One region of the Blautia sp. MSJ-36 genome, then DNA from elsewhere that is predicted to be linked to it. Evidence: riboswitches for the same ligand, from Rfam matches in the RefSeq annotation. Region 1 holds a riboswitch; each other region holds the start of a gene.

Region 1 (7,808 bases):
GGAAAAAGTCATCATGCATGCAAGTGTAGCAGCCAGCACTTTTTTAACTACGTTATTTCTCATTTCATCCTCCTAAAGATAAATATACTAATAATATGGTGTTGGTTTGTTACAGAAAATGTTTTATTAATCCTGGCGTGGATCCAGTACGTCGCGGATGCTGTCTCCAAGCATGTTGAAAACAACCACGCAGATCACAATGGCAATACCAGGGTAGATCATAAGCCATGGCGCTTTTGCCATGTAGGTTCTTCCCTCGTTGAGCATCAGTCCCCACTCCGGTGTCGGCGCAGTTGCACCAAATCCCAGGAAAGAAAGGGAAGCCAGCTCCAGCATCATGGTTCCGATATCTGCTGCCGCAGTTACCACCATCTGTGTTACCATGTTTGGAAGAACATGTACAAGAAGAATCTTCCAGGTCTTTGTTCCGTTTACCACAGCTGCCTCTATGTAAAGACTCTTCTTGACTTTCAGAACCATACTTCTTGCAAGACGGGCATATTTCGTCCAGCTTACAGCCGCGATGGAGATAACGGCATTGACAAGGTTCGGTCCCAGCATACCGGCAATGGCGATGGCCAGCACAAGGCCCGGGAAGGAAATCATCATATCCGCAATGCGCATGATCACCGCATCTACAATACCGCCAAAATATCCGGCAATAACTCCTAAAAATGTACCGATCACAAAAATCACCGCAACCAGACATAAGGTCATGATCAGAGACGTTCTTGTTCCGAAAATAACACGGGAAAGAAGATCTCGCCCAAGTTTGTCTGTTCCAAATGGATGGGCGGAGCTCGGCTCCTGCAGTGATTCGGTCATAACTGCATCCAACGGATCATATGGGGAAAGCTGCGGTGCAAAGATCGCAACACCGATCACCACAAGACCTAGAATAAAGAAAAGAGTGAATTGTTTGTTTTCTTTGAATATTCGTAATACTTTTTTCAATTATCTATCCTCCTTAAGTCTTGGATCGAGATAAGTGTAGGATAGATCCACAAGCAGGTTGATGCACATGTACAGGATCGCGATCCAGAGTACATAGCCCTGTACAAGAGGATAGTCACGACAGGAAATTGCCTTTACTGCCATATTTCCCATTCCAGGCCAGTTGTAAATGATCTCTACAACTGCAGTACCTCCCAGAAGACTTCCAAGGGAAAGTCCCAGCAGTGTTACCAGCGGAAGCATTACATTAGGAAGAACGTGTTTCCAGAGAATGACGCTTTCCTTGATCCCACGCATTCTTGCACCTGTGACATAATCCTGGTGAAGCTCCTCCAGTACTGCACTTCTTACCTGTCTGGTATACTTTGCAGACATGGCAAGTGCAAGTGTCAGCGCCGGAAGGATCATGGATTTAAAATCTGTACTGCCTCCGGCAACATTGATCCAGCGAAGCTGAACACCAAAGATGCTGAGAAGGATCAGGCCCAGCCAGAAGCTTGGAACAGATACTCCCACAAAGGTAATTCCTCTTACAAAATAATCCGGGAATTTGTTCTGATATACAGCGGCCAGTATTCCAAGCGGTATGGAAATAATGACCATCATCAGAAGTGCCAGCAACGACATCCTCAGCGTCGGCCAGAAACAGGATACCAGTTTATCCGTTACCGGCATTTTGAAAGAATAGGACTGTCCCATATCTCCTGTTACAACACCTTTCAGCCAGGAACCATACTGTACAAGAAATGGCTGGTCAAGGCCGAGATCATGTCTTGTCTGTTCCAGAAGTTCCGGTGTTGGAAGATTACCACACTCTGTCAACATGATCTCCGCAGGATCACCAGGTGACAGGTAGGTCAGTCCAAATGTGAAAAAGCTGATTCCAAACAATACAATTATGATCTGGAGAAATCTTTTTCCTACTTGTTTCTTTGTCACGTTTTACTCCTTTCCTCATTTGATGTGATTTTTAGCATAGCCGTTTCAACTTATATAAGATAATAATAACTATAATGGGATTCTTTATATGCAGAAAATGCATGGAATTTCAGAAATACGCACGAAAAAAGCCCGTGACGAAATACGGGCACACACAAAAAAACATGCTTCCTATCTTCCGTAAGAATCATCTTAAAACAATTACAAGCAGGTCTCCTGACTCAGGCTCCTCACCCTCAGACACCTTCCCGGCCCTATTTCTCACGCACCCGGCCAGTGGTATTTTATCTGAGGATTCCCCATTACAGTGACGGGATCGTACCGGATTTACACCGGTTTCCCTATTAATCCTCTCGGAACTTGCAACGGCTGATGTAAAAATCAGCAAATGCTGTTAAATTACGGATTTATTGTATGATAAATCTATTGCTGTTGTCCATAGAAAAATGTTGTATTTTTAGAATATTTATCAATTTTGTCAAAGCTGTTTGAATTGTACATATACCCCGTTAGGTATTTAACAACTGAGTTTATCCGATTTGTCAAAAAAATACGGATTTTACGCGTTTATTTTTACAAATAGAACAACAAACGGTAAAATCCGGTTTTCTTATCGCTTCTATAGGAATTGAATAAAACAATTTTTGGTGGAAAAGCTCTGCGAATATCAGGTCAGCGTCTCTGTGATCGCTGCATAGGCGATCATCGGTCCGTCCTCAATAATATTCAGGCTGGCTGTCTGATAAAGTACAACTCCATTTTCTGTTGCAATGGATGTATAAAGCAGGTTTCCGTAGTAATCTCTCAGTTCACCCAGGTCTTCTCCTTTAAAGAAGTACTCTCCAGGCTTTTTGGATGGATACCAGCATCCGGTATATGGTGCATATTCATATACCACATTTTCCAGAAGCATCTGACGGTAATGTTTCAGTCCGTGACATTTCTTCCCCTGAAGATGAAACACAAGATGACGGACGTCTCTTTTGTCCTGTTCCACTTCCTCCCAGGTCCAGTAACTGTGTCCGCCCCTCTCGATGAGAATACTTGGAATTCCAAGAGAAGAGGCATAATTATAGGCACCACCTGTAGCAGTTGTAGAGCGGACCACATATTTGACACCGATATGTCTTGCCATATGTAAGGACTTCTCTGCCGTCTCTTCATCTACAACCCCTACATAATAAACATATGGATGAAGCTGCTCATATCCGTCTCCGCTGTGCAGATCAATATAATAATCCGTTATGGAAAAAAGTTTCGTCACCATGGTATAGGCAATGCGGTCTGCAGCTGTCCCCTCAGGATCTCCCGGGAAAACACGGTTCAGATTCTTACCATCTTCATAGACCATACTCATGGTACGATGTTCAAATCCACTGACATTGACCAGCGGAATGATGATCACATTTCCCTTCAGTTCCTCCGGCTGAAATTCTTTCGCAAGTTCCATCGCCGCCTGTATTCCTACATACTCGGCGCTGTGTACTCCTGCTGTGATCAGGATCGTCGGTCCGTCTTCCACCCCGCAGATCACAGTCGCCGGCATCGCCATGCCGCATCCTGTGATCTCAATCTTACCTTGTGCTTTTTCTCCTTTTTCGATCACCCAGTCATCAATTTTGATCATTGGCTGTTTCCCTTTCCCTTTTTCTTATATTTCCGCACTTTGTTCCGATAAGTATACCATGCCTAACCAAAATTGTATATGTCTTTTTTTAATTCTATCTTTTTGCCAGTTCTCTGGTGATCTCTTCCCAGCTGACACCTTTTTCCACCATCAGTACCATCATGTGATAGAGAAAATCTGAGATCTCATACTTGATCTCTTCTTTATCCGGATTTTTGGCGGCAATAACGATCTCTGTACATTCTTCACCGACTTTTTTCAGGATCTTGTCAATTCCCTTATCAAAAAGATAATTGGTATAGGAACCTTCCTTCGGATTCGCTTTCCGGTCTGTGATCACATCGTACACATTCTGGAATACATGGAGTGGATTGGTATCATCGTACTCTTTCTTCATCAGTGGTTTGAAGAAACAGGTACGGTTTCCTGTATGGCAGGCAGCCCCCACCTGATCCACCTTGGCAAGGATTGTATCATTGTCACAGTCAATGGTAAGAGATTTTACATACTGTACGTGTCCGGATGTCAGGCCTTTTGTCCAGAGTTCATTCCGGCTGCGGCTCCAGTATGTCATTTTTCCCAGTTTCAATGTGGTATCAAAAGCCAGTTCATTCATATAGGCCAACATCAGCACTTCATCTGTCCGGTAATCCTGGACAATAACCGGAACCATTCCATCACTGTTTAATTTAAAATCGGACCATGCAATATTGCTTTTATAGGTATTCACCGGAATTCCGGCTTTTTCGCAGGTCTCTTTTAATGTATGCAGATCATTTTCAAGACTGCTCACATAAGCACCGCAAAGTCCGGACACGGCGGTTTCCCCTAAAAGCTCCAGAACTTTTTCCTGACTGCTTTCGTCCGTGTGGAGAACAATGGAAATCTGCGAAATCTGTGCGATTTCATTTTCCACTGTATCCAGAGCCAGAACACTGTCTGCATAGGTTTCGATCAGATCCTGATTTTCTGTAAATTCCTTCAGATCAGAAATACTGATCATCATACGTTCTTTTCCAAAACGTCTGGATACTTCCTCCAGAAGCTCAATATTACTTTTCTTTGAAAAATTTAATACAACTTTGGCACAGCCTGCATAGATCAGTTTTTTTACGTCTTCCATGCGTTTGATGTTTCCTGCTGCGATCACCGGGATTTCCGATGCCTGGCAGATATCCCGGATCTTTCCAATCGCACGGTCATGCTCTGCATCTGCAGAAGAAAAGTCAAACACCAGAAGCTCATCTGCTCCATTGTCGCCGTAAAACTTTGCAAGTGTCTCTACATTTCCATCTCCGAAAAGATTTCTCTGTCCAAACCCTGTTACCGCTTTTTCTGCCTGAAGATAAAGGCATGGGATCAACTGTTTGTTCATAAGTGGTCTCCTTTATGTATCAGAGGCTTCCCTTGGTAGAAAGCACGTCTGTGATCCGGGAATCATACTGTGTTGCCGCGTCAAGGGCTTTGGCAAAACTCTTAAACATGGCTTCTGCCACATGGTGGCTGTTTCCGCCGGAAAGAACTTTGATGTGAAGATTCATTGCTGCGGAATAAGACACTGCATAAAAAAATTCCTTCACCATCTCGGTTGCCATATCTCCTATTTTCTCCGTGGAAAACTCCGCATCCCATCCAAGATAAGGTCTTCCGGAAAGATCCACCGCACAGAGCACCAGAACTTCATCCATGGGAAGGATACAGCTGCCGTAACGTTTGATTCCTTTTTTGTCCCCTACCGCCTCACGGATCGCATTTCCAAGGACAATACCTGTATCTTCAATGGTATGATGATCATCCACATTCAAGTCACCGTGTACTCTCAGTGTAAGATCGTACAGTCCATGACGCGTAAAGCCGTCCAACATATGGTCAAAAAAGCCAATACCTGTATCAATATCGGAACTTCCTGTTCCGTCAACATTCAGCTGCAGACGAATCTGTGTTTCTTTTGTGTTTCTTTCGATCAGTGCTTCTCTTGCCATTATTCGTTCTCCTTATCCTCTTCCTCAAAACGGACTGCAATGGAGTTTGCGTGTGCGGTCAGCTGTTCCGATGTGGCAAACTGGATAATGTCCTTGTGGATCTTCCGGAGTGCTTCTCTGGAATAATACACAATGCTGGATTTCTTAATAAAATCATCTACAGAAAGTGCGGAGAAAAATTTCGCGGTTCCATTGGTAGGAAGTACATGGTTCGGTCCTGCAAAATAATCTCCAAGAGGCTCGGAGCTGTGCTCTCCGATAAAGATCGCACCTGCATTTCGTACTTTCATCATATCTTCAAACGGATTCTTTGTGACGATCTCCATATGCTCGGAGGCAATTTCATTGGCTGCCTCAATGGCCTCGTCCATATCTTCTGCGATCAGGATATATCCAAAATTCTCCAGAGATTTCTCGATGATAGCTTTTCTGGAAAGTTTTTCAACAAAACCTTTTACCTCTGCGTCAACCTTATCTGCAAATTCTTCATTTGTTGTGATCAGGATCGCGGACGCCATCTCATCATGCTCTGCCTGAGAAAGAAGATCTGCCGCGATATAACGTGGATTTGCAGTCTCATCTGCAAGAACAAGGATCTCGCTTGGTCCGGCAATGGAGTCAATGCTGACATAACCATAAACTGCTTTTTTTGCAAGAGCAACAAAAATATTTCCAGGTCCTACGATCTTGTCCACTTTCGGGATACTCTCAGTTCCGTATGCAAGAGCTCCGATAGCCTGGGCACCGCCCACTTTATAAATTTCATCTGCACCGGCCTCATTGGCAGCAACCAGTGTGCTTGGATTCACCTTTCCGTCTTTTCCCGGAGGAGTTGTCATTACAATACGGTCCACACCTGCTACTTTGGCAGGAACGATATTCATCAGTACAGAAGATGGATATACAGCTTTTCCGCCTGGAACATAAACACCTACACGGTTCAGTGCAGTTACTTTCTGGCCAAGCATAGTACCGTCTGTCGTACTTGTGAACCAGCTGTTCTGAAGCTGCTTTTCATGATAGCTGCGGATATTTACCAGCGCTTTTTTGATCACATCAATCAGAGACGGATCTACCAGTTTATAAGCTTCCTCGATCTCCTCCGGTGTAACACGGATCGTCTCCTTTGTCACTTCAACTTTATCAAATTCTCTGGTAAAAGCAAACAGAGCTTCATCTCCCTCTGCCTTTACTTTTGCGAGGATATCTGCTACAGCATCCTCATATTTGCCATAATTATTAGGACTTCTTTTTAAGAGAGTTTCCAGAATATCTTTTGTAGATTCCTTGGTGAGTTTTACCTTACGCATAATAACTTCTGCCTTCTTTCTGTATTTATTCACAATCCGTTCCACTACATGCTCATAAGCAAATAAACAGCTTCACAGCTTATTTGACAACGTTTCGAAGTTCTGTGATCAGTTTACGGATCCTTTCATCTTCCATTTTCATGCTGACCTGGTTGACTACCATACGGGCAGACAGCGGGCAGACTTCCTCCAGCACCTTAAGACCATTTTCGCGAAGGGTACTTCCTGTTTCCACGATATCCACGATGACTTCGGAAAGACCTACGATCGGTGCAAGCTCAATGGAACCATTCAGTTTGATGATCTCCACAGTCTGGTGTTTTTTATTATAGAAGTAATCCTTTGCTATGTTCGGGTATTTGGTGGCAACACGGATCAGCTGGTTGTTATTTAAAACTTCTCTGGCGCTTTCCGGGCCACATACGCACATGCGGCATGCTCCGAATCCCAGATCCATAACCTCGTAAAGTTTTCTTCCCTCTTCCAGAATGGTATCCTTACCTACAATACCGATATCTGCGGCACCGTATTCTACATAAGTCGGCACATCCGGGCCTTTCGCAAGGAAAAACTTCAGTTTCAGTTCCTCATTGGTAAAGATCAGTTTACGGGAATCCTTGTCACGCATCTCCTCACATGTGATACCGATCTTTTCAAACATATCCAGTGTTTTGTTGGCCAGACGCCCTTTTGTGAGGGCAAATGTAAGATATCTCATTATTCCTGCTCCTCCTTTGCCGGGCATAATGCCACTTTTTTACCTTCTCCACGAAGTGCAACTGCCTCCTGGATCGCTTTTTTCAGCTCTCCCGGAGCATAGGTGATCACAACGGTCTTATCACCGGATGGAACGGTCAGCTTCTGTCTGGAAAGAGCAAGCATCAGGTTATCAACCACAATGGCAAATCCAATGGAAGAAGCCGGTTTTCCGAAATGTTTCATCAGCTCGTTATAACGTCCACCTTTGATCAGTGGTTCGCCGGTTCCATATGTATA
Region 2 (7,808 bases), on a different contig from region 1:
GCCAGTACTTCCGCATTTTCTTTGATCTTTTTACGGATGCAGGTGATGATTTTTTCTCTCTGGTCCATAGACATTGTCTTAACTACCTGCTGCGCCTTTTTCGCTGCTTCGATAGCATCATTCATATCCTTGAAAACGCCATGTTTTCCGGCCGGAGCATCTGCAATCTGCATTTTTGCCATAACTTCCTGTACAATTTCCTGTACCATATTCTCACTTATTGGCATGAGATGTCCTCCTTAATATTCCGTCAAAAAATTATTTCAGGCCAAGCTGAGCCATAACCTGTTTTGTGATCTGAGCTACAAGCTCTGCATCTGCGTTTGCTGTTGCGTCTGCTGCAGGAGCTGCATCTTTGTCACAGTCTTTTCCAACAAAATCATACTGATATCCTGGGAACTGTTTGTAGTCCTCACTGTGGCATGCGCCGCCGCAGTTGTGGCAGTTCTTTCCATCTTTGTTCAGGCAGAGGTTTGCCGGATGTTTTCCAGGCATACCGAATTTACGACGGATTGCATAGAGTTTCTCGATGTTCTCTTTGTCGAATTCCTTCGGGCCGCCAAGAAGTTTGCTCTGATACAGAAGCTGTGCGTAGAACTCCACAGACTCCATCTTCATGTATGCAGCGTTAAGGTCTGTGCTCCATGTAAGTGCTCCGTGGTTCTCAAGAAGTACTGCATCGAAATATGGAAGGTATTTCTCAAGGTTATCCGGAATCTCCATTGTGGAAGGTGTACCGTACTCAGCGATCGGAACGCATCCAAGAGCGATAACTGCCTCTGGCATAATCGGCTGTGTAAGCGGGATACCTGCGATTGCGAAAGATGTAGCGTAGATCGGATGAGCATGTACAACAGATCCTACGTCCGGTCTCTTCTCATATACTCTCATATGCATCTTGATCTCAGATGATGGTTTGAATCCCGGGTTAGCCTGGATTACATTACCCTTGCCATCTACTTTACAGATGAACTCTGGTGTCATGAAACCTTTGGATACACCTGTTGGTGTGCAAAGATATTCATTCTCTGCCACTTTAACGGAGAAGTTTCCGTCGTTAGCTGCAACCATGTTACGGTTGTAGATTCTTTTACCGATGTCGCAAAGCTGTTTTTTGATTTCAAACTCGTTTACCATGCTTAATTTCCTCCTTGAGCATTGGATTGCACTATTTTGTTTCTGAAAATATTTTACTCCATACCACAAAATAAGTCAAGGGCAATCCGTTGTTTTGTGTTGGTTTCTTGTCGCTTTTTATGTTGTTTTTATTGTTTTTTATGTTGTCTGTTTGCAGAGGATCTTTTCTCTGTAATTCTTTTATTTCTCAGCCACCGATCTGGCAGTCCAGGTTGCATACCGCGTGTACCGCATTCTTTAACATCTGCATATGTTCTGCTGTCGGTGGAAGAATTCCTTCCATTAAATAGGGGCGTCCAAGGCCATCATATTTATCCTGTCCCAATCTGTGGTACGGAAGAAGATGGATCTTGTTTACGCCTGGAAGGGATGCCGCAAATCTGGCGATTGCCTGGATCTCTTCCACAGAATCGTTGAATGTTGGAATCACCGGAACGCGGATCACCAGTCTGGTTTTGCCATAGAGTGCAACCTTTCTTGCATTCTCCAGCATCAGTCCGTTGGCCCGTCCTGTGAATTCCTTATGTTTTTCCTGATTCATATGCTTGATATCCATCAGATACACATCCAGATAGGGAAGAACCTGTTCGATCTTTTCCCAGGGAGCACAGGCCATACTCTCCACAGCTGTGTTGATGCCGCGCTCTTTTGCCGCGCGGAGAAGATCTCTGGAAAAATCTGCCTGGCACATGCATTCTCCGCCGGAGAGGGTAATTCCCCCTCCGGAGCGGTAATAATATGCACGGTCCTTCTCAACTTCTTCAATCATCTCACGGACAGTTACATCCCGGCCGATCACCTTGTCCTCGCCCAGAACTTTCATGTTCTGGATCCGGTACTCCTGTGATTCCGGGTTGCAGCACCAGCGGCAGCGGAGAACGCAGCCTTTCAGGAACACGATGGTACGGATGCCCGGACCATCATGTACTGAATATTTCTGAATATCAAAGATCCTGCCCTTTGTATCCAAATAGTCCATAAGTTACTCCTTTAGAAGCCCTGTTCTGTACGACGGATAATATCATCCTGCAGAGATCTGGAAAGCGTTGTGAACAGTGCACTATATCCGGCAACACGTACAACCAGGTGTTTGTACTTCTCCGGATGTTTCTGAGCGTCCAGAAGTGTCTCTCTGTCGACAACGTTGAACTGCATATGCATGCCCTTCTGATCAAAGTATCCACGAATCAGTGCCACAAACTTCTCCAGTCCTTCTCTTCCTGCAAGTGCAGACGGATGGAATTTCTGGTTAAACAGTGTTCCGTTGGATACAATGAAGTGATCCAGACGGGATACGGAAGTTGCTGCTGCTGTCGGGCCTTTCACATCCTTGCCTGCTGACGGAGAAACGCCATCTGCAACTGGTGTATGTGCATAACGGCCATCCGGTGTAGCACCAGTCTGTCCGCCAAGAGGAACGTTTGCAGATACCGGATAAAGTCCTGCCTGATAATGTCCGCCTCTCGGGTTCATATATTTCTGAAGTGGTCTGGTATAAGTATAAGCCACATCTCTTGCAAAGTAATCCACATCCGGGATGTCATTTCCGAACTTCGGAACTTCCTCGATCATCTTGTGGATTTCTTCGAATCTTGCTTTTTTCTCCGGGGATGGCTCTGTGCCAAGAGCGGCTGTCATAACAGCGGTAGCTGTCTGCTCATTTACGCTGATGCCATTCTCCTGAAGTTTCTGCATAACAATGGTAGTGATATCTGCCGCAGACTGTGCATCAATACCTTTGCCATAGTTCCATGCCAGAGCTTCTTTCATCTCTTCCATGGTAACTTTCTTTTCTTCATATACAAGCTTGCGGATTGCATACAGGGAATCTGCCATGTTGGCAATACCAAATCCCTGAGGACCTGTAAAGTTATAAACAGCTCCGCCTTCCTGAACGGATTTACCTCGTTTCAGGCAGTCATCCACCATACAGGAAAGGAATGGAAGCGGACATCTCTCAGCATGTGCAACATCAATGGCATTATCTGCATTTACAAGCAGGGAGATGAAATATTCCATCTGTTTCTTGTATGCGTCATAGAACTCGTCAAAGCTCTTCATCTCTGTGACATCGCCAGTCTGAACACCAACCTGCACACCTTTATCCATACCATTAGAGAAAACCATCTCCAGCGGACGGCACATGTTAAAGAATGCGGCATCATGCCAACCTTCTGTCTTACCTGCTTTCTGCGGTTCTACACAGCCGATGATGTTATACTCTCTGGCATCTGCAAGGGAAAGTCCCCGGTTCTGCAGTGCAGGGATGATAACTTCATCATTATAATAAGCCGGAAGTCCGATTCCTGTTCTTGTAAGCTCTGCAGCCTTGATCAGGAATTCATGGGGAGATCCGTTCCATACTCTTACAGAAAGAGACGGTGCCGGAAGATGTACATGCATGGACGCCTGGATACACATAAAGGAGAGATCATTGGTCACATCCTCGCCGTCTTTGTTCTGGCCACCTGCGATCAGGTTCTGGAAAAGGCTGTAGCCTGCAAAACCTTCTGCAGATGCGGCATCACGGCATTTATTCAGGTCGTTTAATTTTACCCAGATGCAGTCCATCAGTTCCTGAGCGAACTCTCTGGTCAGATTGCCTGCCTCCATATCACTCTTATAATATGGATACATATACTGGTCAAAACGTCCCGGTGAAATGGAATGTCCGCTGCTCTCCATCTGGATCAGCTGCTGTACGAACCAGAAGGACTGGCAGGCTTCATAGAAGTTACGGGCGCCTTTAGCCGGTACACGGCTGCAGTTGGATGCAATCTGAAGAAGTTCCTGCTTTCTGGTCGGGTCCTGACACTGATATGCCATCTGCTCAGCAAGCTCGGCATAGCGGTGTGCATAGTCGATAACAGCCTGACAGCTTAAGATCACGGCTTCCAGGAAACGGGATTTCTTTGCGTAATCGCCATCTCCCACATTGCATTCCTCAAGCTCTTTCTGTGCTTTGGCAATGATTCCTTCATAACCGATTGCCAGGACTTCTTCATATTTAACGGTTACATGTCCTACACCATTGTAAAAATAATTTCCCGGGGTAAAAATGTTGTGATCAATGGCAAGAATTGCTTCCGGTGCCATGTAGGAAGTTGCAAGTTCACTGGTTGTCTTGCCTTTCCAGTATTTATGTACCTCACGGAGTTCCGCCTTTGTTTCCTCCGCAATATAAAATGGATCGGCTGTTCTGGTAGCCACTGTATCCAGCTCATCCTCCAGCCACTGGAAAGAATACTCCGGGAATGTCTGACATCCTCTCGGAGCCAGGGTGCTGCTTCCGACGATCAGCTCCTCATCACGGATAATGATGGGAATATTACGCAGGATGTGGGCAAATGCCTTGGCTCTGCGGGTGATGATCGGCTCGTCTTCGGTCTGCTTATAGGACTCTGTGACCAGCTTGGCTCTGGCAGATTCGATCACCGGCATCTTTGCATAAAGATTATCCACAAGATGTGTGATCCTGTCTGTTTTCGGGATATCTGCTATATGAAATTTCTCCATGATTCTCCTTTCTCATAACCGGTTGTTTCTGGTGATCTGTCCGCCTTCCCGCTTCCAGAACCGCTTCTTTCCGGCTATGTGCTCATGTAATTTTATTATACCTTACCCCCTCTTTGATGTCAACGAAATCCAACATGTGTTTCTTGCTGTTTTTGTGGTTTTTATAGGGCAAGCCCCGTTGGTTTTATTTGTTTTTCGTGTTTTTATGTTTTTCTCTATTGACTTTGTTTTTCTGCTCTGTCATACTTGAATTTATATGGGAATTCCTTTATTTTTCACAAAAAATATGTACAGCGGACATTTGTATTCCGCTCCGTCACATGTTCCCAAACAGCAAAAGAGGTGTATTTTTATGTATCTTTCTGATATGCATACCCATTCCATCGCCAGCGGTCACGGCACGGAATGTACCATCACCAACATGGCACGTGCAGCCGCAGAAAAAGGCCTCCGTCTTCTCGGAATCACCGATCACGGTCCCGGAACTCTGGCAGCCGGAACTTCCTCCTACTTCCGAAGTCTTACCTATTCTCCGAAAAAACATTTCGGCGTAGACCTGCTCTATGGGATTGAACTGAATATTCTGGATCGGAACGGAAGTGTAGATCTGGATCAGGAATTATTATGTAAACTTGATTACGCCATTGCCAGCATGCATTCCTGGAACTACCACCCCGGCACCAGGGACGAAAACACCGAAGCCTTTATCAATGTTATGAAAAATCCTTGTGTCAAAATTCTCGGACACAGTGACAACACACACTATCCGGTGAATTATGAAGTTCTTGCCCGAACCGCCAAAGAAACCGGAACGATCTTTGAGATCAACGAAGCTTCTCTTGCGCCTTATGGCTATCGTGGTGACACAAGAGAAAACTGTTTCGAAATCCTTCGCTGCTGCCGAAAATACGATCTGCCACTGCTTCTCTCCAGCGACAGCCACGGCCCGGAACACATCGGCGATTTTACCTATGCCGCTGAGTTTGTTCATCAGGCCATGTTCCCGGAACAGCTGATCCTGAACAACCAGCTTCCAAGGTTGAAAGTATTCCTGCAGACCAGATGACCCGATAAAGTAAAAAGCCAGCTCTCACATGTCACCATGTGTCAGAGCTGGCTTATTATTTCGGGTTATATTCTATTCTCTATTATCACTTCTCATCTGTCTGAGAATTTTCTCTCTGTTTTCTTATCATATCCGCAAGTTCCTGGTACTTCCCTGTGATATATCCATAATTTTCTCTTCTGTGAGGAAGTTTACACGCCGTACAGTCCTTGATCCCACTTTCTGTGAAGTGAAAATTACCGCCGCATTTATCTCCCAGTGCATACAACGGACAATAACAGAACAGGCAGTTAAAATTCTCCGGATCTGCTCCTTTATGGCATGGAAAATACTCGCATTTTTTGTGACTGAAATAGGAATACTCTTTTCCTTCCCAATATGGTTTCTCCATGATTCTTATCTCCTCCCGGATCATATATCCTCTTAATTTTCCCATAAAAAAAGAGGTAGCGATGCCACCCCGGGGTAGAAATATAATCCGTTCATGAGTGCGCGGAGGGAACGAATGTATCCGGAGTAGTATCGCCTGCCATTTAATCATGTATAATTCATATGAACAGGCGCATTCCATAAAAAAATGCCTACTCTCGTAAAAAAGTAGACAACGTCCCAGGGGTGCGGAGTCCCTGAAATGGTTGTTACACTTTACACGGAAGTTTAACCTCGCCATAACAAGCAGGTTTCCTGGCTCCGGGATCATGGCTTGTCTCTCCTTCTCATACCTAAGTACAATGGACTGTGAGATTCGCTCCTCCGTTACAGTGACCGGATCGCTCAGGTTTCACACCTGATTCCCTTTTCTGCTGGCTTCTGATAATCAACGACTGTCAGATGCCCTCAGCACTTGCTATGTTCAATATGGAATTATACTGGCATTATAATAACACCCTGTTAATTATATGTCAATACCATTTCAGATTTTTCTGATATAAATACACTGTTTCCTTATAAGAAACAGCCTGACGGAATATACCGCCAGGCTGTTCAATATCTTCATCTTAATGAATTTTATATGGTTCGTGATTATACAAGACGTCTTACAGAAACAATCGTTCTGTATGTCGCATCGTTACTGATCTTAATACCATCCTGGGAATTGGATGCATGTACAATCTGTCCATTGCCCATATAAATAGCCACATGTCCACCGTAACAGATCAGATCTCCTGGCTGAGCATCTGCATAAGATACCTCAGTACCTGCGTTCTGCTGCTCATAGGAAGTTCTCGGAAGGCTTACACCAAAGTTAGCATATACACTCTGTACAAAACCGGAGCAGTCTGCACCGTTGGTAAGGCTTGTTCCGCCCCATACATACGGATTTCCAACAAACTGTGTGGCATAATCTACAACAGAAGAACCGGAACCACTGTAGGAAGAAGAACTTCCGCTGTCAGAAGAGGTATCCTCAGAAGCATCGCTGCTGTCATCATAGTTTGCGTCTGTATTATCTTCTGTAGTGTCTGTATATCCGGACTGGTCATCGGAAATTACATTTCCGTCCTCATCATACTGAACGTCACCATTCTCATCATATGTATCATCTACATACTCTGTATCGTCCTCTGCAGTATCTTCGTCCGTATTCTCGATTACGTCACCGTCCTCGTCATACTGAACGTCTTCACTCTCATCTGCTTCATCCTGCTGCGCTGCTTCCGCTTCTGCCTGGCGTCTTGCTTCCTCTTCTGCTTCTGCCTGTGCTCTTGCTGCTGCCTCAGCCTCCGCCTGACGTCTTGCTTCCTCTTCTGCGGCGATACGCTCAGCCTCTAATCTCTGAAGCTCTGCAGTCTGCTCTGCAAGAAGGTTCGCATAGTCTGTAGCCTGCTGCTGTGCATAAGCAATTTCATTGTCATAATCTGCGGATGTTGCACGCTTCTCATCCAGCTGTGCCTGAAGGTTCTGGGATTCTGCCTCATATTCCTGCTTCATTCCCTCAAGTTCCGCTTTCTCCTGTGTATACTGTGCTTCCAAGTTAGCTACCTGCTGGATGGTGTTGGAATATTTCTCAAGGCTCTTTCTGTCCTGCTCATATGTCTTCTGTGTATACTCAGCCTTTGTAAGAAGATCAGACAGGTTCTCTGCATTC
Region 3 (7,808 bases), on a different contig from region 1:
TAAATGTGCCAAAAAGAGGAATCGGACTCACCAGCATCGGCCGTGTCCAGGACTATGCGGATATGATGAACCTGAGCTTTTACGATGCGCTCCGCGTGGTGGAGGAAGTACCGTCTATTGGTCGGGCAGCAGGAAAGATCAATGATTTTGTATCCTTTATCCAGGGACTGAAAAGTAAGGCAGAGGCCTATACAGTCCGTGAAACCCTGGAAGAGGTCATTGAGCTTACCGGTTATGTGAAGGAACTGGAGGCAGAGAAAACGGAGGAGGCCCAGGCGAGGATCGAAAATATCGATGAGCTGATCTCCAAGACAGAATCCTTCCAGGAAGCCATGGAGGAGGCCGGACAGCCGGCAACACTTTCTGCATTTCTGGAGGAGATCGCACTGGTGGCAGATATCGATTCTGTTGATCCGGATCAGGATTATGTGCTGCTGATGACTCTTCACAGTGCCAAGGGACTGGAGTTCCCAAATGTATTTATCGTGGGAATGGAGGACGGTGTTTTTCCGGGATATGCTTCCATCTGGTCCGGTGATCCGTCGGATATCGAGGAGGAGCGAAGGCTCTGTTATGTGGGGATCACCCGTGCCATGAAGGAACTGACCTTAACCTGTGCAAAACAGCGGATGATCCGTGGGGAGACTCAGTATAACCGTGTGTCACGTTTTGTAAGGGAGGTTCCACGGGAGCTGGTAGATCTTGGACATACCATTCAGGAGAAAAAGCCCAGAGTAGATGATATCGTATCTCCGAAAAGCGCCTATGCCCAGATGAAAATGAATTTCCAGGCAAAGAGCACCCTGCAGAAAAAAGATTTCACAGTGAAGAAGGCGGACAGCCTGGACTATGGTGAGGGAGACACGGTCCGTCATGTGAAATTCGGAGTCGGTATCGTAAAAAATATCGCAGACGGCGGCAGAGACTACGAAGTGACGGTAGACTTTGACAAAGTCGGCGTGAAAAAAATGTTCGCCGGTTTTGCCAAGCTGAAAAAGATCTGAGAGGGATCTCTCCGGGCAGACTATTTCTGCAAAAAACTGTAAAAATCCGGCCTCAAGGTTGTAATTGGAAAACCGGTATGTTAGAATCAGTATCAGCGTAATTGAATTGCTGTGAAGTGAACAGTATCACCGGCACATATGCTGCCGGATACTGTGAGAGGGAATCGGGTAAAAAGCCTGAGCGGTTGCGGCCACTGTATACAGAAGAAGGGATTTCACATGCCATTGCAGAAACTCATGTGAGAAGGCGAAATCCCGATGTCAGAGAGATTCTGGAGAAAATTCTGATACATCATTCATGATCGGCTAAAAGATGAATGGTGTATCAGTTTTTATTTTGCGGAGTTTTTTCTGAGTCTGTAAGTCAGGAAACCTGCTTGACAGTATGTAAGTGGGAGCTTCCGTACAAAGTGTTCCGTGCAGATTTTATGAAGCCCCATCTTTTCGGTTACCCATAGGCAACAGGAGATAAAACAGGCGAAAAGAGAGGAAATGAAATGAAAAACAAGTATGTATCCACAAGAATCATGGCAATGGTAATGGCAGCGGCAATGACCGTATCAGCAGCTCCGGCTGTTTATGCCGCAGAGAGAGCAGACTCCGAGACCATCAAGGAAGACAACCAGCCGGCAGCAGAAGACAGTACAGAGTCTGCAGACACCGAAGATTCTTCCGCAGAGGCAACCAAGACAGAATATCCTCTGACCATCACAACCTATGATTACGATGGAAACGAAATCGAAACCACTTATGAAAAAGCACCGGAAAAAGTCCTTGCTGTATATCAGGGAAGCATTGAGACTATGCTCGCACTTGGTCTGGAAGACCACCTGGTAGCTACCGCAGGTCTTGATAATGAAGTTCCGGAAGATCTCAAAGAAGCATTCTCAAAAACAAATTATCTTGACGAATTTACCCCATCCCTTGAAACTGTAACAATGCTGGAGCCGGACATGATCTTATCCTGGAGCTCTCTTTTCTCTGATGAGAATCTGGGAAATGTAACAGACTGGATCGACAAAGGCTGCAACACCTACTACAACACCAATACTCGTCCGGACGGCGCCAGAACACTGGAAAATGAATTCACAGATATCTTAAATATCGGAAAGATCTTCGATGTACAGGACAAAGCACAGGCTATCGTTGATGATGCAAAAGCAGTGATCGACAAAACTCTTACTGCAACTGCAGATGTAAAAGACAAACCAAGCGTAATGGTATTGGAGCCTCTTGGAGATGACATCACAAACTATGGCGTAAAGAGCCTTGGCGGAGATATGGTAACACAGTTAGGCGCAACTCTTGCAAACCCGGATGCTTCCACCGTTGGAAAAGAGGATATCATCGCAGCCAACCCTGACGTGATCTTTGTGGTTTACATGCCATATGCAGGAGATGATCCGGAAACTGTTAAGAACAGCCAGCTTGCAGTGATCCAGGATGATGAGTCCCTGAAGAGCCTTGACGCAGTAAAGAACGGACGTGTTTACCCGATCATGCTCAGTGAGATGTATGCAAGTGCAACACGTACCCAGGACGGAATCGAAACTTTTGCAAAGGGATTATATCCGGACGTAAATCTTGACTGATCGGAGAAAATGCAGTGAAAGAAACAGCTTCACAGAGAAAAAAAGATAAGGTGCTCAGAACATCCATGTATGTGGCAGTTCTCATCTGACTTGCAGGATTCCTTATTTTTTCCATACTTGCAGCCATCACTTTTGGAAATGCGGATCTGTCACTGAAGGATGTATACGGCGTTATCGCTTATAAATTGTTTCATATAAAAAGTCTGTCCGCCTATGCGGAAGGCGCAGTTCATGATGTTGTGTGGCTGATCCGGCTGCCTAGAGTCCTTCTGGCTCTGGCAGTTGGAATGGCTCTTTCCGTGTGCGGCGTGGTGATGCAGGCTATCGTGCAGAACCCGCTGGCAGACCCGTATGTGCTGGGTATCTCATCTGGTGCATCTCTGGGTGCCACACTGGCCATCATGCTTGGAATCGGAAGCTTTCTTGGCGGAAACTCTGTGGGAATCACAGCTTTCATTGGCGCGATGATCACTTCTTTTGCGGTGATCGCCATTGCAAACATGGGTGGAAAGGCAACTTCCGCAAAACTGATCCTTGCGGGAATGGCGGTCAGCGCAGTCTGTTCTGCTTTTTCCAATTTTGTCATTTATATTACCAATGACAAAAATGCGGCAACAGAAGTTATGAAGTGGAGCATGGGAAGTCTTGCCGGAGCAAGCTGGATCAGAGTGGGTGTAATGCTTCCGGTCACGCTGATGTGCGTGGCTGTTTTCTGGACGCAGTACCGGAACCTGAATCTGATGCTTCTGGGAGATGACGTATCCATTACCCTTGGAACAGATCTGCACAGACTGCGGACTTTTTATCTGATCGTTGCTTCTGTTATGATCGGATTTGCCGTGTACTGTGCCGGTGTGATCGGATTTGTGGGACTGGTGATCCCTCATGTGGTCCGGATCCTTTTTGGAACAGATCACAGAAAACTGCTCCCCTTAAGTGCGCTTCTTGGTGCATCGTTTCTGATCTGGTGCGATGTGGCATGTCGTGTGATCCTTAAAAATTCCGAGATGCCCATCGGTGTGCTGGTATCCATTATCGGTGCTCCCTGCTTTATTTATCTGCTTGTGCGGAAATCCTATGGATTCGGAGGTGCCCGGTAATGAAGATCACCACAGAAAATATTCAGGTTGGCTTTCACGCCAGACAGATCCTGAAGGGAATCTCCATGGAATCCCAGGATAAGGAACTGGTAGGAATCATCGGACCAAACGGAAGCGGAAAATCCACTTTGCTGAAATGCATTTACCGTATTCTGAAACCAGACGCAGGAGCCGTGTATCTGGACGGCGAGGAGCTTCATTCCATGAGTGTTCGAAGCTCTGCGAAAAAAATGGCCGTGGTGGCACAGCACAATTATTATAATTTTGATTTTACGGTCCGCGAGGTGGTTCTTATGGGGCGTGCGCCTCATAAAAAGACTCTGGAACGGGACAATGCAAAAGATTACCAGATCGTGGATGAAGCGCTGAAAACCGTACAGATGGAGGCGTTTGCAGACCGTACCTTTTCCACTCTTTCCGGAGGAGAGCAGCAGAGGGTGATCCTGGCAAGAGCACTTGCCCAGCAGACCTCTGCACTGATTCTGGATGAGCCTACCAATCATCTGGACATTACCCACCAGATCATGCTGATGGAGCTGGTGAAAAAACTTAATGTAACCGTGATCTCCGCTATTCACGATCTGAATATTGCAGCAGCATACTGTGATAAGATCTATGTACTGAAGGACGGAGTTCTGGAAGGTTACGGAACGCCGGAAGAAGTCCTGACCCCGGAGCTGATCCGCAGGATCTATAAAGTAGAAGCGGAGATCGTTTACGACAGCCGCGGAAAGATGCATATTTTGTTTTTATGATTCTGGCTGTGAGGCGGGATGCATAGAGGGAAAAAGATGAAAAAGATCGGGATTTTGACATGCCTTAATTCCAATGATGTGTGTACCAGGGCAGGATGTCTGTCTGCATTTCGGGAAAGAAGAGATTTTTTTTCCGGCTATCCGGAAGATACGATTCTGGCAGCTGTGATGACATGCAACGGATGCAAAGAAACCAATGCAAAAGAACCTGCTGAAGATGAGGGGATTTTGGAAAAGGCAGACCGGCTGGTCAGTGAAAAGATCAGCGTCATCCATGTCGGGGTATGCCGTCTGAATGAGGAAAAAAAGGAATGTCCGCGGATAACACAGATCTGCGGTCTGATAGAAGAACGCGGGATCAAAGTGATCCGAGGAACCCATAAAGAATAAGAGAAAACCGCCGTATCTTTCCGGAAATGCCGGAAATACGGCGATTTTTTTACAGAATGTTTCTGCGAAAATTTGTGTAAGTTCTGGTAAAACCAGACATATGGTGGTATAATAAGAACATTAAAAAAAGGCTCGGGTGCAGCGACCTTAAAAAACGCTGCGCTGCAGATTTACTGACAGAAAGTACAGCCGAACAGAAAGAAAGGATGGTGCAGTGTTATGAATTTAAATACAACAAAACTTGAAGAACTGCTCGCAACACTGAAGAAAAAAGAAGAAGAGAAAGATAAGAACACAGTCCTTTGGGTACTGGCGATCATCGGTGCTGTTGCAGCTGTTGCCGGTATTGCGTTTGCAGTATACCGTTTCTTCGCTCCGGATTATCTGGAAGATTTTGAAGAAGATTTTGATGATGACTTCGATGATTATTTCGAGGATGAGGAAGAGTAAGAACTTTCACTGCAGAGGCTGTTTTGAGCAGATCAGAATGGCTGTCTGTTATGTATGAATATGAGAAGCGGATAATTGAAGCCCCGGCGCGATACCGGGGCTTGATTTTTGAAGACGGACCGTGAAACGCTGCACTAGTTATAAAACAGAAAGAGGATTTATGAAAAAAGGTGAAATTTACGAAGGTATTATAGAAAAAGTGGAATTTCCAAACAAAGGTTTTGTTTGGGTTGATGACCAGAAAGTAATTGTAAAAAACGGAATCCCGGGACAGAAAGTCCGGTTTATGATCAATAAGAAACGTTCCGGCCGGGCGGAAGGACGTCTTCTGGAGGTCCTGGAGAAATCTCCCCTGGAAACAAGAGAACCTGCCTGTCAGGAGTTTCCGGCATGCGGCGGCTGCATGTACCAGACCATGAGCTATGAGGCGCAGAAGGAGATGAAGGAGCGCCAGGTGAGAGAACTTCTGGATGGGGCAGTAAAAGAAAGTCTGGCTAAGATCGGGAAGAACAGTGATGGGACGGAAGAAGCTGAGGCTGCAGATCATTTATATCACTGGGATGGGATTTATGGCAGTCCTATTGAGTTTGGGTACCGCAATAAGATGGAGTTTTCCTTTGGGGATGAGTATAAGGATGGGCCGCTGTCCCTTGGACTTCACAAGAAGGGAAGCACTTACGATATCCTGAATACGGATGACTGTAAGCTTGTCCATCCGGATATGACGAAGATCCTGGTCTGCGTGCGGGAGTTTTTCCTGGAGCGTAATGCCAGCTTCTATAAAAAGCTGCAGCATGTGGGGTATCTTCGACATCTTCTTCTTCGAAGAGGCGTCACAAGTGGTGAGATCCTGGTCCATGTGGTAACCACCACCCAGGAAGAATATGATCTGGAGCCTCTGAAAGAACAGCTTCTTGCGCTTCCGCTGGAAGGGAAGATCGTGGGGATCATGCACATTTTAAATGATTCTTTATCCGACGTGGTACAGAGCGACGAGACGAAGATCCTTTATGGAAAGGATTATTTCTATGAAGAACTTCTTGGGCTGAAATTTAAGATCAGCACCTTTTCCTTTTTCCAGCCAAATTCCTTGGCTGCGGAGATCCTGTATTCCAAGGTGCGGGAATATGTAGGAGATACCAGAGATAAGGTAGTGTTTGATCTTTACAGCGGAACCGGCACCATTGCCCAGCTTGCGGCGTCCGTTGCCAGCGAGGTGATCGGCGTGGAGATCGTGGAAGACGCGGTAAAAGCCGCCAGAGAAAACGCTGCACTTAACAGCATCAATAACTGTCGTTTTATTGCCGGGGATGTGCTGAAGGTTCTGGATGATGTGCCGGAGAAACCGGATATGATCATCCTTGATCCGCCCAGAGATGGCGTTCACCCCAAAGCCCTTCCAAAGATCCTGGCTTACGGTGTAGACCAGATCGTATACATTTCCTGCAAGGTTACAAGTCTTGTAAGAGACCTCCCGGCATTTTATGAGGCAGGATATGAGATGACCCACGCCTGTGCAGTAGATCAGTTCTGCCAGGGCGTTCATGTGGAGACGGTTGTTCTTTTGTCCCAACATCGAGACAAGAGTACTTGTCTCGATGAACGCGGTAGTCGGTAAATCGAGATGCAAGCATCTCGGCTTGCCTCGTTGCTCGCGCAAAAACCAGATGACACGATAGAGATCGACTTAGATGAGTTGGATGCAACCAGTGCTGAGTTGAAAGCTCGTGATTAGATGGAATGGGTCAGATTGGTAAATGATATTCGTAATATGGCAGAAGAGATTGTGTTAAAAGAATTGGTGTTCTAATGCGTGGAAAGCTCCTTCGGGAGCTTTTTGCTGTTTATAAGATAAATTCTGTCGGAGATTTATTATAAAACATTGCTTTACAAGAAGAATAAAAAAGCATATAATTCTTTTATAATATATTTAATAAAAGAGGGTAAGAAAACGGAAAATAAAGATAAAAAAAATATAACAAGAAAAAGAATAATTAATTATGTGCTGAACAATCATGTTACATCCAAGGCGGGAATCGCAAAAGAGTTAAACTTGAGTATGCCGACTGTGTTAGCAAATGTGAATGACTTGTTAGAAAAAATGGTGTTGGAAGAAACTGGGGAATATGCTTCGACCGGTGGACGAAAGGCAAAAAGTATAGGGATCAATAAGTCATACTGTCATGCAATGGGAATTTTGATTACAGCGAATCATATAGAAATGGTATTAGTAAATCTTGGAGATGAGATTATAAAAAAAGATCGCATCCGTTTAAAATTTACGGCAGAATTATCCTATTGTACAGAAGTGGCACAAAAGGTCAAAACTTTTCTTGAAGGCGAATTAGCGAAGGATACGCTACTTGGGATTGGAGTGGCGATTCCGGGAATTATTGATCAGAAAGAACGGATCGTTTTAAAATCCCATGCTTTAGGTATAGAGAATTATAGTCTGCGCTTTTTAGAGCAGGCTTTGGAAATTCCAGTATATTTTGAAAACGATGCTAATGCTGCAAT
Region 4 (7,808 bases), on a different contig from region 1:
AGATTCCTCTGTCCTATATTCCGTCCTAGGAGGTACAGCATGAAAAAAACGATAAAGATTATCTGCGTGACTGCTGCCTGTATCTTTCTTGGGCTGATTGCCTATATCGGTTTTGCGGGAAGAAAAGAGAAAAATGCAGAACAGCAGTACAGCTTTTACTATATCAACAGTGAAGAAACAAAACTGAAAGAAGAAAAATATACACCGGAAAAAGAAACTGCGGAAGTAATGCTCAGGGATTTTTCGGAGAGCCTGAACAACCGTGAAACAAGGGAAAACGGAATTTCACTGTTTCCGGAAGGGGTAAAAATTTCTTCCTATTCTATTAAGGATGGGATTCTGCGACTGGAATTTAACGATGCCTACAGTAAGATGTCCCGCACAAGGGAACTTCTGGTCCGTACCGGTGTGGTGAAGATTTTCATCCAGATTCCGGGAATTGATTCTGTGGAAATCTATGTGGGAAAAAAGCCTCTCACGAATTCCAAAGGAGAAGAAGTCGGAGCCATGAACAGTGATACTTTTGTGGAGTTTTCCGGATCTGACGGGGACGTCTACAGCTATGACACTTTTACCCTGTATTTTACAAATAAGAACGGTGACAAGCTGGTAGAAGAACAGAGAAGTGTCCGTTACAGGCGGAATCTTCCAAAGGCAACCGTAGTACTGGAACAGCTGGCAAGGGGACCTCTGGAAAAAGATCATTATCCCACCATTCCGGAGAATTCTGAGGTACTTTCTCTCACAAAAGCCAACGGAATCTGCTATGTAGATTACAATTCTGTATTTCAGGACTATGCGTTAAATGTTTCCGAACAGATTCCGATTTATTCTGTTGTAAATACACTGATTGCGGCAACGGATGTGGATAAAGTGGAGATTTCCATTGAGGGAAACAAAGAAGTGACATTTGGCCAGAATATGCAGCTTTATAAGTTCTATGAATGGAATGACAGCCTGCTGGCCAGCGCAAAAGCAAAAAAAGAACAGAACTGATCTTAACAGAATATCTATATAAACGGGAGAACATGTATGACAAAACGGCCATTATGTTTTCTGTGTTTTCTCATGGTGCTTGGTTTAGGTATTATGAATTTTGCGGGGATTCCTCTTCTTGGGGGGAATCCCCTTCCTGTAACCGTACAGGACTGGATCGAAGCACATCCTGGCTCTGTGATCTGCGGGGAGGTGGAGCAGTATGAAAATACAGAATTCTCCCAGTCTGTTTATCTGAAAAAAACATATCTGATTTATCAGTCAAAAAAATTTTCCATTGAAAATGTAAGAGTATTTCTGAAAAAAGAAGAAGACCTGAAACCGGGAATGAAAATTCTGGTAAAAGGAACCTTAAAAAGAGTGGAGGAACCCTCAAATCCCGGTGGCTTTGACAGTCAGCATTATTATGCATGCCGTCATATCTATTATTTTATGAAGAACGCTGTGGTCCGTAAGAAAACAGAATCCTATTCCAGATACAGACAGCTGCTTTTGCATGTGAAAGAAAAATGCAGGCAGATTCTTACGGCGGCGGCAGGAGAAGACGCACCACTTTTCTGCGCTATGGTGCTTGGGGACAAACAGGATCTGGATCCGGAAATGCGGATGCGATATCAGCTGGCCGGGATTGTACATATTCTTGCCATCAGCGGGCTTCACATCAGCATTCTGGGAATGGGGCTTTATAACCTTCTGAAAAAAATCGGTCTTGGAATCTGGTCTGCGGGAATTTTTTCGCTGGGGGTAATGCTGCAGTACGGGATCATGACCGGAGGGAGTATTTCCACCATGCGGGCGGTGACCATGTTTCTCATTGCCATGGGCGCCAGGATCACTGGACGGATTTATGACATGATGACTGCGCTTTCGGTAACAGCCATGATGATTCTTCTGGAATCCCCGGCGTATCTTCTGGACAGCGGTTTTCTTCTGTCCTTTGGCTGTGTTCTTGGGATCGGTGTTGCAGCGGAAAAAATCTGTGCTCTTGCAGGTGCGGAGAAAAAATGGACGAAGGCACTGGTAAGTTCCATGGCCCTTCAGCTGGTGACACTGCCCGTGATGTTGAAATTTTTTGGAGAAGTATCCCTTGCCGGATTTTTTCTGAATCTTCTGGTGCTTCCCAGCGTGGGCTTTGTGTTGACAGGAGGAATGGCGGCACTGTTGCTTGGGATTTTCTGTATTCCTGCTGCAAAACTGGCAATTTTGCCGGCAAGAGGATTGCTGCTTTTTTATGAATATCTCTGCAGCCTTGCAGGAAAATTAAGGTGGAGCACCTGGATCGGAGGGGAACCGGAAATCTGGCAGATTCTGGTGTATTATGTAATTTTAATTACAGTCCTGTTTATAGGACAGTATGTAAAAATACAGATTCGGAAGGAAAAAGAGAGCAGCCAGAGAAAGGAAAGATCCGGAGAACAGGAAAAGGCTGTTCGTTGGAAACTGTGCACCTTGCGTATGGCAGCAGGCGCTTTACTGACAGCAGGGATCCTGGTACTGGGATTTCATCCATCGGGAAAACTGAAGGTGACCTGCCTGGATGTGGGGCAGGGAGATGGCATCCTTGTGGAGACTCCGGATAATCACCATTTTCTTATTGACGGAGGAAGCAGCAGCCAGTCGGACCTTGGAAGATACTGCCTTCTGCCGGCTCTGAAAAGTCAGGGGATTTCTTATCTGGACGGGCTTTTTATTTCCCATACAGACAAGGATCATATCAGCGGGGCGAAGGAACTTCTGGAATATATGGGAAATGGCCTCACAACCATCCGGGCAGGATATCTGGTGCTTCCTTCATGGGCGGAAAAGCCGGAGGCCTGGGAGGAACTCTCGGATGCGGCACAAAAAGCCGGAATAAAAGTTGTGACAGGAAAAAAGGGAGATGAGCTGCATTGTGGTCTGGTATCTTTTTCCATCTTGTGGCCGGAGAAAAACGCCACAGGAAAAGATGTGAATGAGGAGGCAATGGTGATGGAACTCTCGTTTGGAGAATTTCAGATGCTTTTTACCGGGGATATCGGAGCAGACACGGAGAAAAAGCTTCTGGCATCCGGGAATCTTACCGATGTGGACTGCCTGAAAGTGGGACATCATGGTTCCCGTTATTCTACCACGGAAGCGTTTCTTGAAAAAATAAAGCCGGAACTGGCGATCATTTCCTGTTCTTCCACCAACACTTACGGGCATCCGTCGCCGGAAACCGTAGAGCGTCTGGAAGCGGCCGGAAGCCAGGTGGAATATACCATGAAAAACGGTGCCATTACTGTGGAAACCGATGGAAAAAAGCTTAAGATATACAGGTTTCGGAAGGACTGAAAAATTTTTTCAAAAACCGGAAAAAACAGGTGACTTTTGCAAACACCTGTTGTAGAATAGACAGGGTTTGTGCGAAAACGAAACATTGAAAACAGGCAACACAAGATAAGGAGTTTTTATTTATGAAATATGACGTACTGATCGTAGGAGCAGGTCCTGGAGGAATTTTTGCGGCCTATGAGCTGATGAATAATGATCCGGAGAAAAAGATCGCGGTTTTTGAAGCTGGCCATCCTCTGGAAAAAAGAAAATGTCCCATTGACGGAAAGAAAGTAAAATCCTGTATCCACTGCAAAACATGTGCGATCATGAAAGGATTTGGCGGTGCAGGCGCTTTCTCCGATGGAAAATATAATATCACCAATCAGTTTGGCGGAACTCTGTATCAGCATATCGGCAAGGATACAGCCACAGAACTGATGGAATATGTAGATAAACTGAATCTGATGCATGGTGGAGAGGGAACCAAGCTTTATTCCACCACAAACAGTGAGATCCGTAAGCTCTGTCTTCAGAACGGCCTGCATCTTCTGGATGCATCTGTCCGCCACCTGGGAACGGATATCAACTATGTAGTACTTCAGAATCTCTATGAAAAGATGAAAGCCCATGTAGATTTCTATTTTGACGCGTCCGTTGACAAAGTGGAGAAAACAGAAGACGGCTATGCAGTTGTTGTAGGTGATGAGCGTTACGAGGGAACTTACTGCATCATCTCCGCGGGACGAAGCGGAAGTAAATGGATGGAGACTGTATGTACAGATCTTAAGATCCCCACACTTTCCAACCGTGTGGATATCGGTGTCCGTGTGGAGCTTCCGGCAGAGGTGTTCAGCCGTCTGACAGATGAGCTTTACGAGAGCAAGATCGTTTACAGAACCGAGAAGTTTGAGGATATGGTCCGTACTTTCTGTATGAACCCGAGAGGTGTTGTTGTTAATGAGAACACCAACGGAATCATCACAGTAAACGGCCACAGCTATGAAGATCCTGCAAAACACACCAACAATACAAACTTCGCCCTTCTGGTATCCAAACATTTCTCAGAGCCGTTCCATGACAGCAACGGATACGGTGAGAGCATCGCAAGACTTTCCAATATGCTTGGCGGTGGTGTTATGGTACAGCGTTTCGGAGATCTGATCCGCGGAAGACGAAGCACAAAAGCACGTATTGAGGAGAGCTTCGTAACACCGACTCTTTCCGCAACACCGGGAGACTTAAGCCTTGTTATGCCGAAGCGTATCCTGGACGGTATCATCGAGATGATCTATGCCCTGGATAAGATCGCACCGGGAACAGCAGATGACGATACTCTGCTTTATGGTGTGGAGGTTAAATTCTACAACATGGAAGTTGAGATCGATGAGAATCTGGAAACCTGCCACAAAGGACTCTTTGTTATCGGAGACTGCAGCGGTGTGACACATTCTCTTTCCCATGCATCTGCCAGCGGAATCTATGTAGCCAGATACCTGGAGCAGGAGTACTTCAATAAATAATATGATCGGCCCTTTTCTGCTGTCACAGTGATGGCGGAGAAGGGCTGCTTTTTATGTAGCAGGAAATCTCTATGCTATTGTAGGAAATCATTATGCTATAAATAAAAAACATAAATCATATAAAATCATGAAAAATATGCATGAATATTAAAATAAGTATGCTGAAAATAACTGACAGATACAGGGAGAAAACCCTGTATCGTCCGACAGCAATCTTGACAATTTTGTGATTTTGTGGTAAAAAATAGATAACCAGGTAAAATCGAATATGTACAAATGTTATAGCAATAAGGTTACATCCAGTCGGATGTGCAAAAGAGAATCCGGTGAGAATCCGGAACGATACCGTCACTGTGAACGGGGAGCTGTTTTCGAAACCACTGGGAAACCGGGAAGGGAAAGCAGCGTGGAACCAAGTCAGGAGAACTGCCTTATTGTGAGATCCAGGATTCGCGGTCTACGAATCTGTATTCTCAATAACAATACAGAACTTCTTTTTATGTGTATTGCGAGAGAATCGTGTGTGAGCAGGCGGCCGCAGAAAGCAGCCGTTTTTTTGTACATATCAGTATTCTGGAAATACATGAAAAGAGGACGATAAGAAATGAAAAGAAAAACAATGTTAGCTCTGATGCTCGCAGTTTCCATGACATGCTCTATGGGTGCAGCTACAACAGCAATGGCAGCAGATGATTCCGCTACAGAAGAGAGCGCAGATGAGAGTACTGAGGCAGCTGATACCACAGAGGCTTCTGATGAAGACCAGAAAGCAGCTGACAATGTAGCAGCTCTGATCGACAAGATCTATGTACAGGAAAGAAACGACACAACAGATGAGGACTGCAAGGCAGCCAAAGAAGCATGGGATGCTCTGACAGACGCTCAGAAAGAACTGGTAGAGGGTGAGAATGCAGATCCGGATTATTTCGGACGTGACACAGGAGATGCTTCCAAGGACGATCCGCGTAACCAGGATGAGATCGGTGAGAATGAACTTCTTGTTGTAAGCTTTGGTACTTCCTTCAATGACAGCCGTGCAGAGGATGTCAAAGGAATCGAGGATGCTCTTGCAGAAGCTTATCCGGACTGGTCTGTAAGAAGAGCATTTACAGCACAGATCATCATCAACCATGTAGAGGCAAGAGATGATGAAGTGATCGATAACATGCAGCAGGCACTTGACCGTGCAGTAGCAAACGGTGTTAAGAACCTGGTTGTACAGCCTACACATCTGATGCATGGCGCTGAGTACGATGAGATGACAGAAGCCATCAACGAGTATAAAGATAAATTTGAGTCTGTAGCTATCGCAGAGCCAATGCTTGGTGAGGTTGGAGACGATGCAACAGTGATCAACGACGACAAGAAAGCCGTTGCTCAGGCAATCACAGATGAGGCTTGCAAAGAAGCAGGATTTGACAGCATGGATGCAGCAGCTGAGGCTGGTACAGCATTCGTATTCATGGGACATGGAACATCCCATACAGCTAACATTACATACGATCAGATGCAGACACAGATGGAAAACCTTGGATTCAAGAACGCATTCATCGGTACTGTAGAGGGTAAGCCGGAAGATACAGCCTGCGACAAGGTTATCGAGAAGGTAAAAGAAGCAGGATACAAGAACGTTGTTCTTCGTCCGCTGATGGTTGTTGCCGGAGACCATGCAAACAACGATATGGCCGGTGATGATGAGGATTCCTGGAAGAGCCAGTTTGTAGCATCCGGAGACTTCGAGAATGTTGATACACAGATCGCAGGTCTTGGACGTATCGAGGCTGTTGAGCAGCTTTATGTAGATCATACAAAAGCAGCTATTGATTCTCTGGGAAGCGCTGATGAGTCCGCAGATTCTGACGCAGCAGCAGATACAGAGGCTGATTCCGCTGAGGATTCCGCAGAATAATAAATATGAAACGATCTGAGTGATCTCAGATACCTATAAGAAATCCATGTAACTGCCCGGAAAGATCAGGAAGACTGTCTTCCGGGCAGATTGCTGTATCTATGGAAGGGAGAAGATTATTATGAAAAAACGTTATGTAAACTTAATCCTTGCAATGGTAAGTGCATCAGCTATGGTGCTTGGCTCTGTGCCTGCAATGGCTACAACAGATTCCGCAAAAACCGAATCTGCCAAAAACGATTCCAAAGAGGATGCAGAAGCTTCCAATGAGAAAGAGGCAGACGCAGCCAAGACAGATACCCTGGAAGATGGTGTTTATACAGCAGAGTTTGACACAGACAGCAGTATGTTCCATGTAAATGAGGCCAATGACAAAAAAGGCAAGCTTACGGTCAAAGATGGCAAGATGACCATCCATGTAAGCCTGGTTTCCAAGAAGATCGTAAATCTGTTTGCAGGAACTGCCGAAGATGCACAGAAGGACGGCGCCGAGATCATTGAGCCTACCACAGATACAGTAAAATACAGCGATGGTTATACAGAGGAAGTTTATGGATTTGATATTCCGGTACCGGCCATTGGTGAGGAATTCGATGTGGCTCTCCTGGGAGAAAAAGGCAAATGGTACGACCATAAAGTAAGTGTCAAAGATCCTGTAAAAACTGATGACACTGCTGAAGAAGCAGCTGAGGATTCGGACAAAAAAGACGAGGCTTCCGACAAAGAGACCACAGAAAAATCAGATGCTTCCAAAGACGACAAGAAATCCGAGGGCAAAAAACTGGAAGATCTGAAACTGGAAGACGGAACCTATGAGTTCGATGTAACCCTTACCGGCGGTACAGGAAGAGCAACGGTAGAATCCCCGGCAAAAGTAGAGATCAAGGACAAAGAAGCTACAGCAACCATCATCTGGAGCAGCCCGAATTATGATTACATGATCGTGGACGGCGAAAAATATGAGCCGGTGAACAAAGACGGAAACTCCACATTTGAGATCCCGGTGACTGTTTTTGACACAGAGATGGAAGTGACTGCAGATACCGTAGCCATGAGTACTCCTCACGAGATCGACTACACCTTGAACT

Evidence for each region. Region 1 has a riboswitch for cobalamin ahead of nikB (nickel ABC transporter permease). Riboswitches for the same ligand answer to the same signal wherever they lie in the genome.
Region 2: it holds a riboswitch for cobalamin, as region 1 does, so the genes downstream of both, KQI39_RS04540 (cysteine-rich small domain-containing protein) here and nikB (nickel ABC transporter permease) in region 1, are expected to answer to the same signal.
Region 3: it holds a riboswitch for cobalamin, as region 1 does, so the genes downstream of both, KQI39_RS05160 (ABC transporter substrate-binding protein) here and nikB (nickel ABC transporter permease) in region 1, are expected to answer to the same signal.
Region 4: it holds a riboswitch for cobalamin, as region 1 does, so the genes downstream of both, KQI39_RS04605 (sirohydrochlorin cobaltochelatase) here and nikB (nickel ABC transporter permease) in region 1, are expected to answer to the same signal.

What each region holds. Positions count from the first base shown of each region.
Region 1 is NZ_JAHLPQ010000001.1:304,236-312,043, reverse strand. Features, by position in the region: gene KQI39_RS01450 (ABC transporter substrate-binding protein) at 1-63, opposite strand, end outside; gene nikC (nickel transporter permease) at 127-954, opposite strand; gene nikB (nickel ABC transporter permease) at 955-1,893, opposite strand; cobalamin riboswitch at 2,083-2,272, opposite strand; gene KQI39_RS01435 (M14 family metallopeptidase) at 2,561-3,520, opposite strand; gene hisIE (bifunctional phosphoribosyl-AMP cyclohydrolase/phosphoribosyl-ATP diphosphatase HisIE) at 3,615-4,895, opposite strand; gene hisB (imidazoleglycerol-phosphate dehydratase HisB) at 4,915-5,502, opposite strand; gene hisD (histidinol dehydrogenase) at 5,502-6,812, opposite strand; gene hisG (ATP phosphoribosyltransferase) at 6,892-7,530, opposite strand; gene hisZ (ATP phosphoribosyltransferase regulatory subunit) at 7,530-7,808, opposite strand, start outside.
Region 2 is NZ_JAHLPQ010000004.1:42,645-50,452, forward strand. Features, by position in the region: gene KQI39_RS04515 (aldehyde dehydrogenase family protein) at 1-227, opposite strand, end outside; gene KQI39_RS04520 (class II aldolase/adducin family protein) at 259-1,137, opposite strand; gene KQI39_RS04525 (glycyl-radical enzyme activating protein) at 1,325-2,116, opposite strand; gene KQI39_RS04530 (glycyl radical protein) at 2,128-4,653, opposite strand; gene KQI39_RS04535 (phosphatase) at 5,006-5,719, shown strand; gene KQI39_RS04540 (cysteine-rich small domain-containing protein) at 5,805-6,110, opposite strand; cobalamin riboswitch at 6,377-6,577, opposite strand; gene KQI39_RS04545 (C40 family peptidase) at 6,743-7,808, opposite strand, start outside.
Region 3 is NZ_JAHLPQ010000004.1:176,813-184,620, reverse strand. Features, by position in the region: gene pcrA (DNA helicase PcrA) at 1-1,004, shown strand, start outside; cobalamin riboswitch at 1,106-1,395, shown strand; gene KQI39_RS05160 (ABC transporter substrate-binding protein) at 1,502-2,596, shown strand; gene KQI39_RS05155 (FecCD family ABC transporter permease) at 2,701-3,696, shown strand; gene KQI39_RS05150 (ABC transporter ATP-binding protein) at 3,696-4,451, shown strand; gene KQI39_RS05145 (CGGC domain-containing protein) at 4,488-4,841, shown strand; gene KQI39_RS05140 (hypothetical protein) at 5,061-5,291, shown strand; gene rlmD (23S rRNA (uracil(1939)-C(5))-methyltransferase RlmD) at 5,452-6,909, shown strand; partial or broken gene KQI39_RS17850 (TnpV protein) at 7,003-7,101, shown strand; gene KQI39_RS05125 (ROK family protein) at 7,174-7,808, shown strand, end outside.
Region 4 is NZ_JAHLPQ010000004.1:62,662-70,469, reverse strand. Features, by position in the region: gene KQI39_RS04625 (sensor histidine kinase) at 1-29, shown strand, start outside; gene KQI39_RS04620 (GerMN domain-containing protein) at 40-996, shown strand; gene KQI39_RS04615 (DNA internalization-related competence protein ComEC/Rec2) at 1,033-3,309, shown strand; gene KQI39_RS04610 (NAD(P)/FAD-dependent oxidoreductase) at 3,432-4,811, shown strand; cobalamin riboswitch at 5,085-5,259, shown strand; gene KQI39_RS04605 (sirohydrochlorin cobaltochelatase) at 5,416-6,720, shown strand; gene KQI39_RS04600 (hypothetical protein) at 6,842-7,808, shown strand, end outside.